2 regions of the Shewanella sp. UCD-FRSSP16_17 genome follow, and region 1 is predicted to be linked to the other one. Evidence: predicted binding sites of a transcription regulator. Region 1 holds the regulator's gene; the other holds the start of a gene.

Region 1 (7,981 bases):
CCAAAGCTAATGTCTGGTTACCTGCAACGCCGCCCATGCTCGGAACAATGGTCATTAAAATGGCAATAGTGGCAAACTGCTCAAGGGTACCTTCAAACATGTTACTGACAGAGGCAGCAAGTAAAGCGGCAAATAAATTGATTGTTAACCACAAAGAACGTCGGAAGGTACTTTTCATGACGGGACCGAATGTGTCCTCGTCATCATCCATCCCCGCCATCCCCATCATGGAGTGCTCGGCATCTTCACGGATAACATCGACGACGTCATCAATGGTAATACGGCCTAATAACTTCTGCTGTTCATCAACGACAGGGGCTGAAATCCAGTCATGACGTTCGAATAACTGTGCCACTTCATTATCTGGCATATCAACAGGGATACTTTCAAGCTCCGGATCCATGATGCTGCGGATCGTTTCGCTAGGGTTACAGGTTAATAGATCGGCTAAACGGACCCCGCCAAGTACATGGTCGTTTTTGTCGACCACATAGAGTGTATCTGTCGTATCGGGTAAATTGCCTCGTTGGCGTAAGTAACGCAGTACCACATCAATATTCACGTCAGGACGCAAAGTCACGGTATCGGTATTCATGATACTGCCGGCAGTATCTTCAGGGTAGGATAACGCTTGTTCAACTCGGTGACGGTCTTGGCTACTCATCGATTGCAGTACTTTCTTATACACTGCATCTGGCAAGCTACGTAAAATATAAGCCAGGTCATCGGTGTCCATTCCTGATGTGGCTTGCGCAACTTTTTCAGGTGTCATGCCACTGATAAGCGAATCTTTTAACTCTTCACCGAGTTCTTCAAGAATTTCACCGGCTTGCTCTTGGTCGATAAGTTGCCACAAAACTTGGCGTGTTTTAGGGGGAGATGACTCAAGAATGAGGGCGACATCAGAAGCGGCCATATCATGCAGCATATTGCGCACATGCACAAACATACCACTACCAAGTGCTTGGGTGAGCTGATTTAGGCGCTGTTCTGTAAGTTCGCTATCTATCACTTCGATACTCATTCGCCACTCCTCAAAAATTCGATTGCTAATATTAACTTAACAGTGTGTAAAGGGAGAAGCAGTTTCTAATATGGCGTTGATTGCTGTATAAAAAATAAGCAGGTTATGGTGTGGGTCATGAGATTATTATAGTTAACTATCACTGTTTGTTGTTGATAATTTGCCGTTGATTGTTTTAATGCGCTTTGAGCAGCGCAAAAGCTTAGTTTAAGCGTATTCCCGAGTAGGATATGAGGTTAATAAAGCATGGCTGTTAGCGGTTTAAAGTCGTAAATTTCAATGTTTTGCTAGTAAGTGATAACTAGCAACGAGTTGGCCTGAAAGCGTTAAATCATATAAAAGGATTAGCTTTCTTCGTCAAATTTGTCGTTAATCAGTTGGCAAACCGCATCTAGTGCTTGCTGCGCATCAGGGCCTTCAGCCTGAACAGTAATCACTTTCCCTATACCACTTTCTAGCATTAACAACCCTAACACACTCGCAGCGCTGGCTTGTTTGTCACCTTGAATCAAGGTAATGCTGGCTTTAAATTCCGTAGCCAATATAGCTAATTTTGTTGCCGCTCGAGCATGAAGCCCAAGTTTATTACTGATGGTGATTTCTCTGGAGATATTCATCGTCACAGGTTTAGCTCTCGGTGACGAGCGCTAACTTGGTGTTTACTGTTACTGAAGCGCTGTGTGAGTTGATCTGCAATATAAACCGAGCGATGCTGTCCACCTGTGCAGCCAATCGCGATGGTAAGGTAACTGCGATTATTGCGCTCAAGGTGCGGCATCCAAGTATCAAATAAATTCTCAATCTGCCAGATGAACTTATTGACTAGGGGTTGTCTGCCTAAGAATTCTTGTACTGGTTGATCAAGACCCGTTAATGGTCTTAACTCTGGCTCCCAATGTGGGTTTGGCAAAAAGCGGACATCAAACATAAAGTCGGCTTCAGTAGGCATACCGTGCTTGAATCCAAATGATTCAAAGTGAATGACTAATTCTTTATCAACACTGCCCATAAGAATTTGTCGGACTTGATCGCTCAAATCGTAAATATTCAGCTGAGATGTGTCGATGTAGTGATCAACCATTTTGGCGATTGGCTCGAGCAATCGACCTTCAAGTTGAATCGCTTCTTGTAATGAGATTTGATTTTTTGACAGCGGGTGTAATCGACGTGTTTCACTGTATCGTTTAAGCAGTACTTGATCATTGGCATTTAAAAATAAACTAATGATCGTGGTATCGTCGGACAACAAAGCGATTTGCTGCTCTAATACTTTGCCTTGCTCTTCGATATTACGCACATCAACACTGATGGCGACAAGTTCGTTATTTCCTTTTAGCTGCTCTAGTAGGCTGCCAATCAGTGGGAGAGGCAGGTTATCAACACAGTAATAACCTAAATCCTCTAACACTCTTAAAGCAACTGACTTACCTGAGCCCGATCGTCCTGATACGATGACAAGTTTCATGCAGTAATAACCTGATACAGTTCTGTAGCGTCATGACTCTTTCGAAGTCTTTTAAGGATGAGTTTATCGCTTAATTTCTCAGCCATACTTGATAACGTGCTTAAGTGTTGCTGACATTGCTCAGAAGGAACCAATAAGGCAAATAAAATGTCTACTGGCTTCTTATCAATAGCATCAAAGTCGATAGCTTCTTCACATTTGATCAAAATAGCGATCGGCGATTCAATGTCGTCTAAACGCCCATGTGGAATCGCAATGCCATTGCCGATACCTGTGCTACCCATTTTTTCACGTGCTATTAAACTTTCGAAAATAGCTTGTGAAGATAGAGTAGGGTACTGGTCAGCCATTAAATTGCTGATAAGTTCCAGTACCTTTTTCTTACTGCCCGGAGTGGCACAGGTAGTGCACGCCGGCTGCAGGATGGTGCGAAGTTCCATCGTTAGTGTTTAATTAACTTCTCTTTGTGTTTAATTACCTGACGGTCTAATTTGTCTATCAGGGCGTCAATTGCGACATACATATCTGCGTTTTGAGATACGGCAAAAACTTCACCTCCTTTGAGGTGCAATTTAGCTTCGGCAATCTGTTGTAACTTTTGTACATTGAGCACAACGTGAACATTATTGATCTGTTCGAAGTGACGTTCAAGCTTTGAAAACTTAGTTTGCACATACTCACGTAAAGATTGAGTAATTTCGATATGGTGTCCAGTCAGGTTAATTTGCATAGATCATCCTCCAATAACAAAGGCTTATAAGCTTTTGCGTTGGTTTGAGGGAGGGATGAGCATTGCTTCACGATATTTGGCGATCGTACGCCGAGCAACATTGATCCCTTGTTCTGCCAGTAGCGTCGCCATTTTACTATCGCTAAGTGGCTTTTTCTGGTTTTCTGCGGCGACCAGCTTTTTGATAAAGGCTCTGATTGCTGTAGAAGAACACTCTCCGCCATCATCGGTACTTACGTGGCTAGAGAAGAAGTATTTTAGTTCAAAAAGGCCGCGAGGGGTGTGCATATATTTTTGAGTTGTAACCCGTGAGATGGTCGATTCATGCATCTCTACCGCTTCGGCAATATCATTTAATACCATAGGCTTCATGGCTTCTTCGCCGAACTCAAAGAAACCTTGCTGGAATTGAACAATACAATTTGCCACTTTTAACAGGGTTTCATTGCGGCTTTCAATACTTTTAATAAACCATTTGGCTTCTTGTAAGTGACCGCGAATGAATTGGCTGTCAGCTTGATTGGCTGAGCCTTTTGCCATGGCCGCATATTGCTGATTTACGCCTATTTTAGGCATATTATCTGGGTTTAATTCAACGACCCAACGGCCATTCTTTTTAAACACTGTGACATCTGGGATGACGTACTCATCTTTGATTGGAGTAATTTGTAACCCTGGGCGAGGGTTCAGTGTTTGGATAAATTGAATCGCTTCGCGTAAATCATCTTCTTTAAGCTTGGTTTTACGCATTAGTAATCTGAAATCACGGCCTGCTATTAAATCTAGGTGTTCAGATATCAGTAATTTTACATTTTCTATGCAAGGGATTTCGCTTGGGTATTGTCCCAATTGAATCATCAAACATTCGCTTAAATTTCTTGCAGCGACACCCACTGGATCAAAATGTTGTACACGCTTTAATACGGCTTCAACCTCATCAAGTTCAATATCCTCAAGACCGAGTGCATCGAGAATATCTTCTGTTGATTGGGTTAAGTAACCTCTATCATCAATTGCGTCGATGATGGCTGTCGCAATGGCGAGGTCATTTTCAGAAAATGGGGTTAAGTTTTTTTGCCATTCTAAATGTTCGTACAAACCTTCAGTCGTTTCACCTTGAAATGGCATATCGTCATCACGGCTTACAGCGCCAGAACCTGAGTTAGGAGAGGCGGTGTAGACTTCATCCCAAGTGGTATCCATTGGTAAGTCTTCAGGCATGGACTCTTTCGTAAGTGACTCTGTGGTATCGACTGATGAGGTGTCTTTTTCTACGCTGACTTGGCTGTTATCGCTAAAATCGGTGTCAGTTTGCTGAGCATTGTCTTTGACTGGTTCTTTTGCTTTGGCAAACTCATCCTCAAGCTCAAGAAGAGGATTTGAGTCAAGTGCTTGCTGAATTTCTTGCTGTAGCTCCAAAGAGGAAAGTTGCAATAAGCGAATGGCTTGTTGCAACTGCGGGGTCATTGTCAGGTGTTGACCCATTTTAAGTTGGAGTGAGGCTTTCATTTACCGCTTATCCCTAATTGAATTTCATCATCGCGACTACAATGTTATGGGTCTAGCACTTTTGTAAGTGTTAGCTAGACTTTAACCGAACTTGGGTTCTACTTTGCCAAAAATTAGCGTTACGTTTTGAGTCTAGTGTATAACGCTAAAAAGTGGGACTGGTTGGCCGCGAAAATGCCATGCTTGTACACTAAAGAATGCTAACTATAGCTTGAATTGCTCACCTAAGTATACTGACCTGACTTGCTGATTGTCTAAGATCTCAGCAGGCGTACCTTCAGCAATTAAATCTCCGTGGCTGACAATATACGCACGCTCACATACATCAAGTGTTTCACGGACATTATGGTCGGTAATCAATACGCCAAGACCACGATTTTTTAGTTGTTGAATAATTTTCTTAATATCTATCACAGAGATAGGATCAACACCCGCAAATGGTTCATCTAATAAAATAAACTTAGGATTGGCGGCTAAAGCGCGTGCTATTTCTACACGTCGACGTTCACCACCTGATAGAGCCATACCTTGGCTGTCACGAATATGGGTAATATTGAACTCTTCTAATAAGTGCTCTAACTCTTCGATTCGTTGCTCACTCGATAAGGTTTTACGGGTTTGCAGCACTGCCATGATGTTATCGTGCACAGTGAGTTTTCTAAAAATACTGGCTTCTTGAGGTAAGTAACCAATACCTTTACGAGCACGTAAATGCATTGGGTCTGCAGTCAAGTCGTCAGAATCAATCAAAATACGACCTTTATCGCTTTTGACTAAGCCAACAACCATATAAAAGGTTGTGGTTTTACCTGCACCATTTGGCCCTAAAAGACCAACAATCTGACCCGTTTTAACGGTTAGGCTAACGTTTTTGACAACTTGGCGGCTTTTATAGCTTTTTGCTAAGTTCTCAGCTGTTAAGGTAATTTGTGTCATTATTGCTTTTGCTCTGCCGCAGGGGTCGTTATGTCTGCATTGGTTGAGTTTTGAATATCAGATTCTTGAGGGGTGACTGATTCAAGGAGGGCATCAGTGTTAGTTTCAACAGCATTTGCCTCAGGAGTCACTGTTTGATTCTCAGTTACATTGTTAGATGCATTGTCAGTCGTATCAGCATCTGGGTTATCAAGCGAATCATTATTTTCTAACGGCGCTTCGTCTGAGTTATCAAGTTCTTCGTTTTCTTTATTCAAGTCAGGGTAATTTTCTGGCTGAAAAATTGTGATAACTCTGTCTTTTCCTTCACCTGTGCTTTCAGCGATCAGTTGCTGTTTATCAATATTATAGCTAATGAGATTGCCAGTAACCTGACTGCCTGCTTGGTCAAGTTTTGCATTGCCTTTTAAGGTTAAAATACTGGTCGAAAGCTCATATTTTATTTCGTTTGCACTTGCGGTACCGATACGGCCATCATCGAGTTCTTGTGAGAATGTGGCTGGATTACCTGTCGCAATCATGGTTTTTTTGCCACCCGATTCTTCACTGAATGCACGTAATTGATCGGCATTAATATTAATGGTGCCTTGCGTCACATTCACTGGGCCGAAGAAAATCACTTGGTTGTTTTTAATATCTGCTTTTTGGCTGACGGCAGCAACTTTAAGCTCTTGTTGTAAATCACCTTCTTTGGCATGAACGCCGGTGACTGTCACTAAGCTCAATCCCATTAGGCTCATACCCAGAATACTTTTTCTAATAAAGTCTGTTTTCATAAGCTTATTGAGTGAAAATGTCAGTGTTTTACTTTGCTTCATATGTTCCTTCTACCTGACTTAAAAGCTCTAACTCTTCGGCATTTAAATCAGCATAAAGGCCTAAGCCTTGTATTTTAAAATCTTGTCCTGAGACATTAATCTGTCGATCAGACGTCATGATCATGGTATTTAAATCTAACGCAAGCATACTTGTGGTTAGCGATTGTACTGGTTCATTGATGTTTATTGCATCAATAATAACATTTTTTTCTAGCACCACTTTACCAGTTTCTTTATTAAGCTTGCCTAATTCAGCGGTTAATTGCCACTCAGCTTCGCCGTTTTCTGGATAGATAAGGTATACAGGCTCAGTGAATAGGGTTTCATTGGTTTGCTGAAAGTGTTCCATGTGTTTTGCTGACACCCGGCTTTGTACTAATCCTTGCTCGTTAAATTCTGTGCTTCGTAAGTCATTAGCGATGAATTCTGGACGCGCGGGATCGGGAAGCTTATTGGCTTCCATTTGACTACGCTTCACTTGCACTTGCCAGTATAAAACTAATGCTGCACCAAAGAAGCCGAGAATAGCGAGGGTGGTACGGCTCATATACTCATTCCGTGGGCTGTTTCGAATTTGTCTTGGCTAACAAGCAGTAAATCAGTTAACTCACGTAAAGCGCCGTTACCGCCATTAATGCGAGTGATCATTTGGCAATGTTGTTTTACGTATGGGTGACCATCTGCTACGCAAACAGCTAAGCCCACTTCTTTCATAACGGGTAAATCAACCATGTCATCACCGATATAGGCAACTTCATCTGGCGTTACATTATAAATACTGAGTAACTCTTTAAATGGTGTGAGCTTATCGTCTACCCCTTGATAGATATGGCTAACACCTAGCGCCGTCATTCGATTTTCGACAATGGCAGACTTTCGGCCTGTGATAACGGCAACACTGATACCGCTAGTTAAAATCGATCGAATACCGTAACCATCACGGGTATGGAAAGCTTTCAACTCTTCGCCTGCGTTACTTAAATATATACGCCCGTCAGAAAAGACCCCATCAACATCACAGATCAGGAGTTTGATTTTTTTAGCGCGTTGCCAAATATCGTCTGATACAGGGCCATATAATCCTTGATGAACTTGACTATTCGACATATTAAATGACTCCTGCTTTTACCATATCAAGCATATTAAGTGCGCCAATTGGGCGTTGATTTTCATCAACAACAATTAAGCCGTTGATACTTTTTTCATCCATCACTTGTAAGGCCTGTGCTGCTAAAATATCAGCTCTGATGGTAATGCAATTAGGGGTCATCACTTGTGAGATTGGCGTGGTGCGTAAATTGACTTCGGCATCAATCACTCGGCGTAAATCACCATCGGTGAAGATACCGACTAACTGTTGGTTATCATCAATAACGGCAGTCATGCCTAGTCCTTTATTGGATATTTCGTATAGTGACTCAGTGATGCAAACCTGGCTATTAACTTGCGGAACATCGCTTCCTTGATGCATGACGTCTGATACTTTAAGTAAGAGTTTA
Region 2 (7,981 bases), on a different contig from region 1:
ATGGGCTTAGTTCTTAATGCAAGAATTGTGAATGTGACTAATAATCGGGTGGTGTCAGCAGTGCAAACTTTTGTGAATATGAATAGTCTACCTGGCTATTTATCACCTTCAAATCAAGTCATTTTTCAAGATGGATTGCTTTTCCGCCATGAAGCGTCTGGTCAAGGTAATGCCGTAGTATTGGGAGCGAAATTATGAATAAGTTAGTGGTTCTATTGGTTTCATTATTGGCAATCTCGATAAGTGGTTGTGCAAGTAATGATAAATATGTGCAATGGGAAACAGAAGCGCCAGATCAGTTCCCTAAGTTAACTGCAATTGGTTATGCGCCTTTAGCGACTCAGCCTGCGAAAGAGCAGTCACATAAAGTTCTAATGGCCATGCAAGCGTCAAAAATCGCGGCATATCGAGAATTAGCCGAGCAGGTATATGGTCAACAGATTGATGCTCATAGCCAAATGAGCGACTGGATGCTCAATAACGAAACCGTTTCTGCCAATGTGTCAGGAATGATTAAAGGGGCGAAAGTCGTAAAAAGCTATCCTGCGGGGGATATGTATGTGACCGAGTTAGAGCTGGATTTTGCTCAGGTGTGGGATCTTTATCAGCAACAAAACCGCCCCCGTCGTGTAAAAGAAGTGACATACTTTTAATGTAAATTCCGACAAACATAAAAAAACCGCCAATAAAGGCGGTTTTTTTATGTTTGTCATTAACGATGATGTTTTGCCATTGGAGAAATTGCAGTTGACCTAGGATGAACTGTCTACATGGCTTAAATTGATATTAGCTTAACTTAGGCTTTTAGGTTTTGGCCTAAAGATGAAATTGTCGACGTTCGGCCTTTGTCGTTATAAGTTAAACTGGTGGCATTTCTACTCATTTGCATGGCTTGAGAAAAGCGGTTTAAGCTCGCGATATTCAGTTCGATTAAGCTAGCATTTTGATTATTGATGTCTTTACACTCTTCGAGAATGGTTTTAGCTTCAGCGACTTTCTCAATGAGTTTAGGCTCTGAATTGAGCAAAGATTTATCAGGATGATTAGCTAATTTCTCATCATTTTGTTGAAGCGTATTCAAACACGCCACTTTTTCGCGTGCAAGTGCTAACAAGGTGTCGGCATCTTGATCTGCTAAGGCTTGCTTTTCTGCAGATACAAGTTTTTTCAGCGACGACAAAGTGCCGTGCTGAAAAGATAACAGCTGTAGTAATTCATTCATAATTTACTCTTTATAAAAACCCACATCATAACGACAAGGCGTAATGCGATGATGATTGTTTATCCAAGAGCAGGTATGACGCTACTCTTGGTCGAAATTTAGTCCGCTCATGTCAGCTTCAAAGCTTGCAATATTCGCCGCTAATTTTTCAGGGTCGACTTTATAACGTCCCTCTGAAATGGCTGACTTTATTGCATCAACTTTGCTTTGATCAATTTCAGGTAAAGATGCCATGTTAGTTTGGGCTCCTTGCAGCTGCTGTGCTTGCGAGGTAATGCTGACCGAATCACTTTTAATAGGTGCGGCCTGTTGCCCAGCTGACTCGGCAGCTTTTGGGGCAGCACCTGAGTCACGATTAGTACGCAACTGAGTGTGTGATGCTGTTTTAAGATTGTTAATATCAATTGCCATTTTAGGCTCCAGCGTAATTTATGGTTTTCCTAACAGGCTATCGACCCTGGTGGAAAAAACTTTAGGAATATTTTACATCCTAACTTCAACTTCGCCAACTCCTGTGACAATGACATCTAATCGTCTGTTTGAGTTGGCATTTCTGACTCTTATTGCATCGCCTATATTGCCATCTCTTAATGCTTCACCAGCTGTTTTTATTTCAAAGCTATTTGTTTTTGCGTAAATGGATACCGAATCCCCCTTACAGACAAAACATAGGTTATTATTCAGCAATGGGGCTTTCGCTGCGACACGTCTTTTAGAGCGGGTGCCGATTATGTTGCTTGTGTTTGAGAAAAACTGTCCTCGGATACTGTGTTGGTCAACGTAATTAATTTCGATGGCTTCAGGAGTGATGAGCTCACCTTTTTCAATGATGCCAATTGCGGTGACGACGGGATACATGACTTCGACTTTAACCGATAAGTACATTTGCCAAGGGTAATCGTAGTCTGGGCTGATGCAGCTAATTTTAACGGTATTGGTTCGGTTAATCGGTCGGTCGCTTGCCATAGCAACAGAAAGAGGAGGGTAACAAGCGGGTGGCGTTAACCTTCCTTCTAAGCTTTGGGGAATGATATTCACTTTCGCATTGGGGTTGGCATTTGGACTGGTTGCAATTTTTTTTGCAACTGTCTCTTTAGCTAGCTCGGTGATGGTCGATAAAGTATAGGTAATAGTGCTTTGTTCACTGGCAAAAACCGGTAAATGAATGCAAAGAATGAGCAATAACAGTAATGTGTTTTTCTTCATATCTTGTTTCTAGCGGTGGTGGCCAGAATACCTCTATACTTTTAAGTTAAGCTAACAACGCTTTGATTTTGGATAAATGGTTATCGGGCAAATAAAGCGTCATAAGTTTGACTTTTTTGGCTTGAAAGCACCGATACGGTTTAAATAAGCAATAAGTATGCCTATTACCTAAATGCGATAGTCATCGCGACATAAATAATTGCAGCGTATGCTACAATTTGACAAATATGGCTTATGGTCGCTTTAAGTCATAAGTAATAAAGTCCTTAGGGGCAGTATAAATAAAACAAGGCAGGGTTATGTCGAGTATTCTTGAGTCAGTTAATAAACGTACGCAGCTTGTAGGTCAAAACAGATTAGAGTTGTTACTATTTAAGTTGAATGGACGTCAGCGTTTTGGCATTAATGTATTTAAAGTAAAAGAAGTGCTGCAATGTCCTCCGTTAACGACATTACCTCGTTTGAGTCCGCTGATTAAAGGTATTGCCCATATCCGTGGTTCAACCATCTCTGTGATTGATTTGAGTGCTGCAACAGGTGGGCGTCCTCTTACATCGACAGAGAATTGTTTTATTATCATTGCAGAATACAACCGAAGTATTCAAGGGTTCCTAGTCAGTTCAGTTGAACGTATTATCAATATGAACTGGGAATCGATTATGCCACCACCACAAGGGGCTGGGCGTAACTCTTATTTAACTGCGGTAACTGAAATCGAAGGTGAATTGGTTGAGATTTTAGATGTTGAAAAAATCTTAGACGAAATATCACCTGTTAAGACTGAAATCAGTGAAGAAGCTAATGAAGCGTTAACCATTGATCGTGACCAGCATTATCACATCATGGTCATTGATGATTCTGCAGTGGCCCGTAAACAAATTATTCGTTCGCTTGAGTCGCTTAATTTGCAAATTGATACCGCCATTGATGGTAAAGATGCGCTAGAAAAGCTTAAAGCGATTGCGACTGAGATGGATAATGTTGCTGAAGAAATACCTTTGATTATTTCGGATATCGAAATGCCAGAAATGGATGGTTATACCTTAACGGCTGAAATTAGAGACGATCCTAAGTTGAAAGACATTAAAGTGGTACTTCATACATCCCTTAGTGGTGTATTTAACCAAGCAATGGTTGAGAAAGTGGGTGCCAATGACTTTATCGCCAAGTTTAATCCAGATGAATTAGCATCTGCTGTAAATAAACACCTAATTTTATAAGCAATATTGATAAGTCTGACTATGATTAAATAGATAGTCAGACAGTTATTGTGAGCAATACGTTGTGCTTGTCGATAGTCGTGATAAGTTAATAAAAGTAACCTGTTCACTCTGAAGTGACGCTAGTGTCATTTCTTATAATAGGATGTAAATGTGACGAATAAATCACTCGCTGAAGCAGAATATAATCAGTTTAAGCTCTTTTTAGAACAGCACAGCGGCATTGTATTAGGTGACAACAAGCAATATTTAGTAAGAAGCCGATTAGCTCCTTTGATGGGTAAATATGATTTGCCGTCATTATCAGAAGTGGTTAAAAGGTCGATGAAGCCAACGGAAAGGCATTTAAGGGCGGAAGTCATTGATGCAATGACAACGAATGAGACCTTGTGGTTTAGGGACAAATATCCGTTCGAGTTGCTCAATAATGCGTTATTACCTGAATACAGTCGCTTAGGAAGACCGTTAAAAATTTGGTCTGCTGCTTGTTCTTCAGGCCAAGAGCCTTATTCGCTTGCGATGACGATTTTGGAATACCAGCAACGTAAACCAGGCGCATTACCGGGTAATGCAACCATTCAAGCGACAGATTTATCTCCGTCAATGCTTGAGCGTTGTAAAAATGCTGAATACGATAGTTTAGCCCTCGCTAGAGGGTTATCACCTGAGCGTAAGCGCCAATTTTTTGATCCTTTGCCTTCCGGTAACATGAAAGTAAAAGATAATGTAAAGCGTTTGGTAAACTTTAGGGCACACAATCTTCTTGAAAGTTATAGCCTTTTAGGAAAGTTTGATATTATTTTTTGCCGTAATGTTCTGATTTATTTTGCCCCAGAGGCAAAAGCAAAAATATTGCGGCAATTTGCTGCCGCTTTAAACCCTAACGGTATTTTGTTTTTAGGGGCGTCAGAGTCTATCTCGGGATTAACGGACGAGTTCAATATGGTTAGGTGCAACCCTGGTATATATTACCAGAAGAAGAGTTAACTATAATCTATTGTAATAGTTGAATATTTTTATTTATTAATGCCAGCATTCGTTGGCATTTTCATTTTTATCATTTCATTTCTAATAATCTAATTTTTTTGGCATAAGCTTTGCTTTAATTCTGTCAGTTAGCTGGTGGAGGCAATTTTATGGCGATTAATTTTGAAAATGGTTTAGGTATACATCAATACTCTTTGGGCATACGTGCACAACGGGCTGAAGTGCTATCCAGCAACATCGCCAATGCTAATACGCCAGGTTATAAAGCTCGAGATGTCGACTTTGCTGCTGCAATGAACAGCGCACGCGCTAAGCAAAGTGGATTACAGATGAGTCAAACAACTGACAAACATTTCGACTTGAAAGCGTTAAGCCAGGAAAACGTAAAGTTTAGAGTGCCTAATCAACCAGATACAGGTGATGGCAACACCGTTGATTCTCAACAAGAACAAGCGGCCTTTATGCAGAATTCCTTGGAATATCAAATGTCACTGGGTTTTCTTGAAAGCAAGTTCTCAGGCATGCGTAAAGCTATTAGAGGTGATTAATCATGAGTCTATTTAATATTTTTAATGTGTCGGGTTCTGGTATGTCAGCACAATCAGTGCGACTTAATACTACCGCCAGTAACATTGCCAATGCTGATTCAGTTTCCAGTAGTGTTGATCAAACTTATAAGGCTCGTCACCCGATTTTTGAAGCCGAAATGGCCAAAGCAAGCCATGAGCAAAATAGTTCTCACAGTGTCAGTGTTAAGGGCATTGTTGAAAGTGATAAACCGTTATTAAAGGAGTTTTCTCCTGATCATCCTATGGCTGATGGTGACGGCTTTATTTACAAACCGAATGTCAATGTGATGGAAGAGATGGCGGATATGATTTCAGCATCTCGTTCTTATCAAATGAATGTCCAAGTGGCTGATGCGGCAAAATCTATGCTGCAACAAACACTTCGTATGGGTAAGTAATATGAATTTTGTGGGGGGTAAAAGATGAGCCTCATTAATCCTTACAGCAGTCAGTCTTTACCACAGACTCAATCTGCTAGTAGTACTGGTATTGCATCCAATACACAAGAAACAGCCAGTACGGGGAATGCATTTTTAGACAGTGTGGCCTTACAAGGAGAGCCAGAAACACCTGAACCTAATAGCCAGGAACTGACTCAATCAGATTTCTTTGCTTTATTGAGTCAACAGTTATCAATGCAAGATCCATTTAAGCCTGTTGAAAACGATCAAATGATTTCGCAAATGGCATCATTCTCAACCGTTGACGGTATTGCCAAGTTGAATGAAGAAATTCTCAACTTAAATAACTTAACGAGTTCGAGTCAGGCGCTGCAGGCTTCAAGTTTAGTAGGCCGTAAAGTGTTAATTCCGTCTGATACGGGGCACATATCGTCAGATAGTCCAGAAGTCAATGGCGTGATAAGTACACCAACTTCTATCGATACGATAACAGTCAGTATTGAAGATGAAAGTGGCCAAGTTATTAAAACCTTTGAAGTTGACGGCTCTGCTGGCGGTAACATTGATGTGTCATGGGATGGGCTAGATAAAAATGGCGACCCAGCTCCTGAAGGCAATTACGCGATAAAAGCGAACGGCAAAATTGATGGAAAATCAGAAGATTTAGCAGTATCGACCTATGCGCATGTGACGAGCGTGTCACTGGGTAACACCACAACAGGGGCAATATTAAACCTACGTGGTATTGGTGGTATTCAGTTGTCAGATGTCTTAGCTGTCACTGAAAGTTAATTAGCTTATCAAATTTAAAGCTGGCAGCTGTGGCAGTCAGTAAAACAAACAGAATGAGTAGGAAAGGGGTGAATTATGTCGTTTAACATTGCTTTGAGTGGTATTTCTGCAGCTCAAAAAGATCTCAATACCACTGCGAATAACATTGCTAACGTTAACACCGTAGGCTTTAAAGAATCTCGTGCCGAGTTTGCTGACGTATATGCTAATTCAATTTTCTCAAACAGCAAAACTGCTGTCGGTGGCGGTGCGACAACGACACAGGTTGCACAGCAATTTCAGCAAGGCAGTTTACAGTTTACTAGTAACTCTTTAGATATGGCGATAAGTGGCGGTGGTTTCTTTGTGACATCATCAGGTGTGGGAGTTCAAGATCACGCATTCACTCGTGCTGGCGCATTTAAAGTTAACTCAGAAAGTTACATGACTGATTCAGCTGGTAACTATTTACAAGGGTTCCCAGTCGATGCTGACGGTAACTCTACCTCGGTTAGTTTAACGACGACTCAACCAATTAAGATCCCTGATACGGCAGGTAGCCCAGTAAAAACTGAGAATATTGGCCTACAAATGAACCTTGATGTGGGTGAAACGCCATTAGATCCTGCTAACTTTGATCCCAACGATCCTGACACGTTTAATAAATCGACTTCAGTGACGATTTATGACTCACTTGGTGAATCGCACATTATGACCACCTATTTTGTTAAGCCGACAGAAGGGGCTTATACCGGTGAAAGTAATTGGGTTGCATTCTATGCTGTAGATGGCAAACAAGTTGATATTGACCAAGCAAATGGTGGTTCATACGGCGCTGATACGACTGGTGACGGTGTTGCTGATACGACAAGGTTTGCTGAAAATGCATCAGGTTGGAAAGGCTCGGTATTAAAGTTCAATGATGCGGGCGCATATACAGGCTCAGATCCTGCGGTGGTTGAAACTGTTGAGCTGGGTGTTAATGGTGCTAACGTATTAGGCCCTGGCGCTGATGGCAGTCAAAAAGTCACCGTTGGATTTAATAACCCAACTCAATATGCATCTCCATTTGAAGTGACTGAGTTAACTCAAGATGGTACAACCGTCGGTCGTTTGACTAACGTAGGTATTGGCGAAGATGGCTTAGTGACAGCAAGTTACAGTAACGGTTCGACTGAACCATTAGCTCGAGTTGCTTTGGTTCGTTTTGCTAACGAGCAAGGTTTAACCCAAGTGGGTAATACTTCTTGGAAAGCCAGCTTAGATTCTGGTTCAGCGCTAGCAGGTGAAGCAAATAGTGGTACCTTTGGTAGTATTCGTTCATCAGCACTTGAACAATCTAACGTTGATTTGACCACTGAGTTAGTGGATTTGATTTCTGCACAACGTAACTTCCAAGCGAACTCTCGTACACTTGAAGTGAATAACACGTTAAATCAGTCGATTCTTCAAATTCGATAAGTTTGACTTGTTTTGACAAAGAGTTGCCGCAACGGCAACTCTTTGCCTTTTCGTTTTTTGCCTCTTATTGTTTTTCTTTTCACTTCCTGCTTTTCAAATACATTTCATTTAGTTAGCCATTCTCTATTCACAATTTATATATTG

Evidence for each region. Region 1 encodes sigma-54, which starts transcription at its own class of promoters, with help from an activator protein. Its sites were predicted from a motif close to GTTGGCACGNNNNTNGNNT; they were not measured.
Region 2: the regulator sigma-54 is predicted to act here: its motif matches at 4,733-4,751, upstream of flgB (flagellar basal body rod protein FlgB).

The regions. Positions count from the first base shown of each region.
Region 1 covers NZ_LZFV01000024.1:202,649-210,629, forward strand. Annotated here, with positions in the region: gene mgtE (magnesium transporter) at 1-1,024, opposite strand, end outside; gene A9267_RS12330 (HPr family phosphocarrier protein) at 1,369-1,641, opposite strand; gene rapZ (RNase adapter RapZ) at 1,644-2,489, opposite strand; gene ptsN (PTS IIA-like nitrogen regulatory protein PtsN) at 2,486-2,929, opposite strand; gene hpf (ribosome hibernation promoting factor) at 2,932-3,219, opposite strand; gene A9267_RS12350 (RNA polymerase factor sigma-54) at 3,244-4,728, opposite strand; gene lptB (LPS export ABC transporter ATP-binding protein) at 4,933-5,664, opposite strand; partial or broken gene lptA (lipopolysaccharide transport periplasmic protein LptA) at 5,859-6,404, opposite strand; gene lptC (LPS export ABC transporter periplasmic protein LptC) at 6,469-7,029, opposite strand; gene kdsC (3-deoxy-manno-octulosonate-8-phosphatase KdsC) at 7,026-7,589, opposite strand; gene A9267_RS12375 (KpsF/GutQ family sugar-phosphate isomerase) at 7,591-7,981, opposite strand, start outside.
Region 2 covers NZ_LZFV01000002.1:162,092-170,072, reverse strand. Annotated here, with positions in the region: gene A9267_RS05655 (FlgO family outer membrane protein) at 1-198, shown strand, start outside; gene A9267_RS05650 (LPP20 family lipoprotein) at 195-653, shown strand; gene A9267_RS05645 (flagella synthesis protein FlgN) at 797-1,222, opposite strand; gene flgM (flagellar biosynthesis anti-sigma factor FlgM) at 1,304-1,633, opposite strand; gene flgA (flagellar basal body P-ring formation chaperone FlgA) at 1,706-2,428, opposite strand; gene A9267_RS05630 (chemotaxis protein CheV) at 2,728-3,648, shown strand; gene A9267_RS05625 (CheR family methyltransferase) at 3,802-4,635, shown strand; gene flgB (flagellar basal body rod protein FlgB) at 4,785-5,183, shown strand; gene flgC (flagellar basal body rod protein FlgC) at 5,186-5,602, shown strand; gene flgD (flagellar hook assembly protein FlgD) at 5,627-6,397, shown strand; gene flgE (flagellar hook protein FlgE) at 6,473-7,837, shown strand.